DNA from 2 places in the Massilia sp. genome. Region 2 is predicted to be linked to the other one. Evidence: riboswitches for the same ligand, from Rfam matches in the RefSeq annotation. Region 2 holds a riboswitch; the other holds the start of a gene.
The links. A riboswitch is a leader RNA that binds a small molecule or an ion and turns the genes downstream of it on or off. The one in region 2 is predicted to bind thiamine pyrophosphate.
Positions count from the first base shown of each region.

Region 1: it holds a riboswitch for thiamine pyrophosphate, as region 2 does, so the genes downstream of both, ACK4S9_RS09395 (TonB-dependent siderophore receptor) here and thiC (phosphomethylpyrimidine synthase ThiC) in region 2, are expected to answer to the same signal.

Region 1 covers NZ_JBKBOV010000012.1:89,292-91,486, forward strand. The annotation lists gene ACK4S9_RS09390 (DUF535 family protein) at 1-699, shown strand, start outside; TPP riboswitch at 756-864, shown strand; gene ACK4S9_RS09395 (TonB-dependent siderophore receptor) at 923-2,195, shown strand, end outside.
Region 2 covers NZ_JBKBOV010000001.1:227,031-229,225, forward strand. The annotation lists gene thiC (phosphomethylpyrimidine synthase ThiC) at 1-792, opposite strand, end outside; TPP riboswitch at 861-966, opposite strand; gene ACK4S9_RS01050 (valine--tRNA ligase) at 1,086-2,195, shown strand, end outside.

The DNA of each region.
Region 1 (2,195 bases), on a different contig from region 2:
GAGGACGCCGCCTTCGGCAATGCCTACCACCAGGCCGTCTACGGCGGCGGCGGGCTCACGCTGTGGCAGCACACGGATGAAAGCGGCGGGCACAACTTCGTGCTGCGCCTCGAAATGGCGCCGCGCCACGACGCCGAGGGCGACCTCACGATCTCGCTGGTCGCCGACGGCAAGTACCTGCACCGCCTGTCCTATACGTGGATCGACGGCCAGTTGGCGGGCAGCGACCTGCCGACCGTGCCCTTCGTCACCCGCAACCAGGGCCGCTGGCTTGATTCCGGCGCCGCCTTCGACGCGTTCGAAAAAGCCTTCCCCAACAACTCCCCAAGCTTCTTCTGCTTCGCCGCGATGCAGGGCCTGGCGCAGGCCCTGGGCATCGACCAGGTCGTGGCCATCAAGTGCACCTCGCACATCGCTTACGACCCGCTCGACGTGAAGCACTTCGAGAACGCCTACGACGGCTTCTGGAAAATCCTCGGCGGGGTCGAGATGCCGGGCCGCAGCTACCTGATCCGCCTGCCCTTCTACCTCAAACCCTTGGCCGACATGCCGTCCAAGCACCGCAAGCGCGCCGCCCAACGCCGCGAATTCTGGCGCGCCATCGGCGACTCCACCCGCAGCACGGTGCTGCGCCACATGGCGCCGGCCGTCGCCAGCCAGGTCCAAGCGGTCAGCTCCCCGGCTGTCGCGGAGGCATAGCCCAAGCCTGCCTGCTTGCCACTTTCGCCACGCCCGCCCGGGTCCGTGGTACACTCCCGCTTCGCTAGGGGTCCTGGCACGCGCGACAAGCGCGCTGCCGGGTGAGAGATACCCTTCGTACCTGATCTGGATAATGCCAGCGAAGGAAAGCGCAACGCAGTTCCCATCCTTGTTTGCCCTTCCCCCACGTTGGCTCCGGCTTTTTCATTGAAAGCAGCGCGCCATGTTCGACGTGGCGCGCGAAGACGAGCAAACCATGACATCCACGCTGAAGTATTCCCTGATTGCCTGCGCCATCCTGCAGGCCTTCTCCACCACCGCATCCGCGCAAGAGCTGGACGGCGTCGCCTCGGTGGTCGTCACCGGCAGCCGCTGGGTCGCCAGCGACCGCGCCAGCATCGGCGGCTTTACCGACGCCCCGCTGCTCGACACCCCGGCATCGATCACCGCGATCGACCGCAGCAAGATGCTCGACCTGTCGATCCGCAACGTGACCGACGCGGCGCGCTACGACGCCTCGGTGGGCGACGCCTACAACGCGGTCGGCTACGCCGAGCAGTTCTCGATCCGCGGCTTCGCCCTCGACAACGCCACCAGCTACCGCAAGGACGGCATCGCGATCTCCGCCGACACCCAGATTCCGCTGGAGAACAAGGAACGCATCGAAGTGCTGCGCGGCCTGGCCGGCCTGCAGGCCGGCGTCGCGGCGCCGGGCGGCATGGTCAACTTCGTCACCAAGCGCCCGACCAATGCGCCGCTGCGCTCGGCGCTGGTGGAAGTGAGCGAACGCGGCACCGTGCACGGCTCGATCGACCTGGGCGGCCGTTTCGAGGACCGCCGCTTCGGCTATCGCATCAATGCCGCAGCCGAGGACCTGAAGTCCTACGTGCGCGGCGCAGACGGCGAACGCCAGTTCGTCTCCGCCGCCTTCGACTGGCAGATCAGCCCGGACGCCCTGCTGCAATTGGATCTCGACCACCAGCACAAGGCGCAGATCACGGCGCCGGGCTACCAGCTGCTGCGCAACGAAGCCTTGCCGACCGGGGTATCGGCCAAGACCCTGCTGAACGACCAGCCCTGGACCAGGCCGGTGGAGACCGACAGCAGCAACCTGGGCCTGCGCTTCGAGTACCGTTTCAATCCGGACTGGACGGCCACCGTCAACGCCAACAAGCACTGGTTCAAGCGCGACGACTACACCGCCTTCCCCTATGGCTGCAGCAACGAGGGCGATGGCTTCTATCCGGGCTACTGCTCGAACGGCGACTACGACGTGTATGACTACCAGAGCGTGGGCGAGCGCCGGACGCCGTGGGGCCTGCAGGCCAAGCTGCAGGGCCGCTTCGCGACGGGCGCCGTGCGCCACCAGCTGACCGTGGGCGCCGCCCTGTCCGAGCGCCACGACAGCTTCGGCGAATACGTCTACGACTACGCCGGCTACAGCAACATCTGGAACAACCAGGCCGTCGATCCGGCCCCGGGCAATCCGCGTACCG
Region 2 (2,195 bases):
GCGGATCGCCCAGGTCATCTTTTCCACTTCCTCGCCGATCGAGGAGGTCACGGCCGAGTTGCCGATGTTGGCGTTGATCTTCACCAGGAAGTTACGGCCGATGATCATCGGTTCGATCTCGGGGTGGTTGATGTTGGCCGGGATGATGGCGCGGCCGCGGGCCACCTCGTCGCGCACGAACTCGGGCGTGATCTCTTGCGGAATGCTGGCGCCGAAGGACTGGCCCGGATGCTGGCGCGACAGCAGGCTGGCCACCCGTGCGCCCATGGGGCCGGAATCGACCAGCGAAGCGATGTATTCCTTGCGGCGCAGGTTTTCGCGCAGGGCGACGAACTCCATCTCTGGCGTCACGATCCCCTGGCGCGCGTAGTGCATCTGGGTGACGTTGCGCCCCGCTTTCGCGCGGCGCGGGGTGCGCTGCAGCTCGAAGCGCAGGGCCGTCAATGCCGGGTCCAGCAGGCGCGCCTTGCCGTATTCGGAGCTGGGGCCGGCCAGCTCCTCGGTATCGCCGCGTTCGAGGATCCATGGCAGGCGCGGCGTGTCCAGGCCGCGGCGCACGTCGATGCGGGCGGCGGGGTCGGTGTACGGTCCCGAGGTATCGTAGACGAACAGCGGCGGATTGGTCTCGCCGCCGAAACTGTCGGGTGTCGGGGATTGCGAGATGGCGCGCATCGGCACGCGGATGTCGGGCCGGCTGCCTTCGATGTAGACCTTGCGCGAGTTGGGGAAGGGTGCGATGGCCGCCTGGTCGACCGTGGCGGTCGCGGCGTCGAATTTGAGTGGTGCGTTCATGTGGCTCCTTTGCGGAGCCAGCAAAGGAGTATGCCAGGACCGGCCTGGCAGGCGCGTGCGCGCCCTGGCCGATGTGCTGACTGCTTCCCTTCGCTGGCATTATCCAGATCAGGTTCGGAGGGTATTTCTCACCCGCGTGTCGCATTTGCGACAGCAGGACCCCTAGCGTGTGCCGCCTACCAGGTTCCCGGAGGCAGCGGGCCGGATTATAGCGCCATCTACTCTATAATGGTTCTTTTCGCTAACGCTTTATGCGTTTTTTAACGCATTCAACACTCATATCTCACCACATCATGGAACTTGCCAAGTCTTTCGAGCCCGCAGACATTGAACAATACTGGCGCACCGAGTGGGAACAGCGCGGTTACTTCGCCGCCACCATGGAAGACGGCAAGCCGTCGTTCAGCATCCAGCTGCCGCCGCCGAACGTCACGGGCACCCTGCACATGGGCCATGCCTTCAACCAGACCGTCATGGACGGCCTGACCCGCTACTACCGCATGCGCGGCTATAACACCGCCTGGATCCCGGGCACCGACCACGCCGGCATCGCCACCCAGATCGTGGTGGAACGCCAGCTCGACGCCCAGAAGATCTCGCGCCACGACCTCGGCCGCGAAGCCTTCGTCGAAAAGGTCTGGGAGTGGAAGGAAAAGTCGGGCAACACCATCACTGGCCAGATGCGCCGCATGGGCACCTCGCCCGACTGGCAGCGCGAATATTTCACCATGGACGAGACCCGCTCGAAGACGGTGGCGGAAGTCTTCGTGCGCCTGTACGAACAGGGCCTGATCTACCGCGGCAAGCGCCTGGTCAACTGGGACCCGGTGCTGGGCACGGCGGTCTCGGACCTGGAAGTCGATTCGCAGGAAGAAGACGGCTCGATGTGGTACATCAAGTACCCGCTCGCCGACGGCTCGGGCCACCTGACGGTCGCCACCACCCGTCCGGAAACCCTGCTGGGCGACGTCGCCGTGGCGGTGGACCCGACCGACGAGCGTTATACCCACCTGCACGGCAAGCTGCTGAATCTGCCCCTCACCGGCCGCCAGATCCCGGTGATCGCGGACAGCTACGTGGACAAGGAATTCGGCACCGGCTGCGTCAAGATCACCCCGGCCCACGACTTCAACGACTACGCGGTCGGCCAGCGCGCCAACCTCGCGCCGATCAACATCTTCACGCTCGACGCGAAGATCAACGAGAACGGCCCGAGCCAGTACCAGGGCCTGGACCGCTTCGCCGCGCGCAAGCAGATCGTCGCCGACCTGGAAGCGCAAGGCCTGCTGGAGCAGGTCAAGCCGCACAAATTGATGGTGCCGCGCGGCGACCGCACCGGCGTCGTCATCGAGCCGATGCTGACCGACCAGTGGTTCGTCGCCATGAGTAAACCAGCGCCGGAA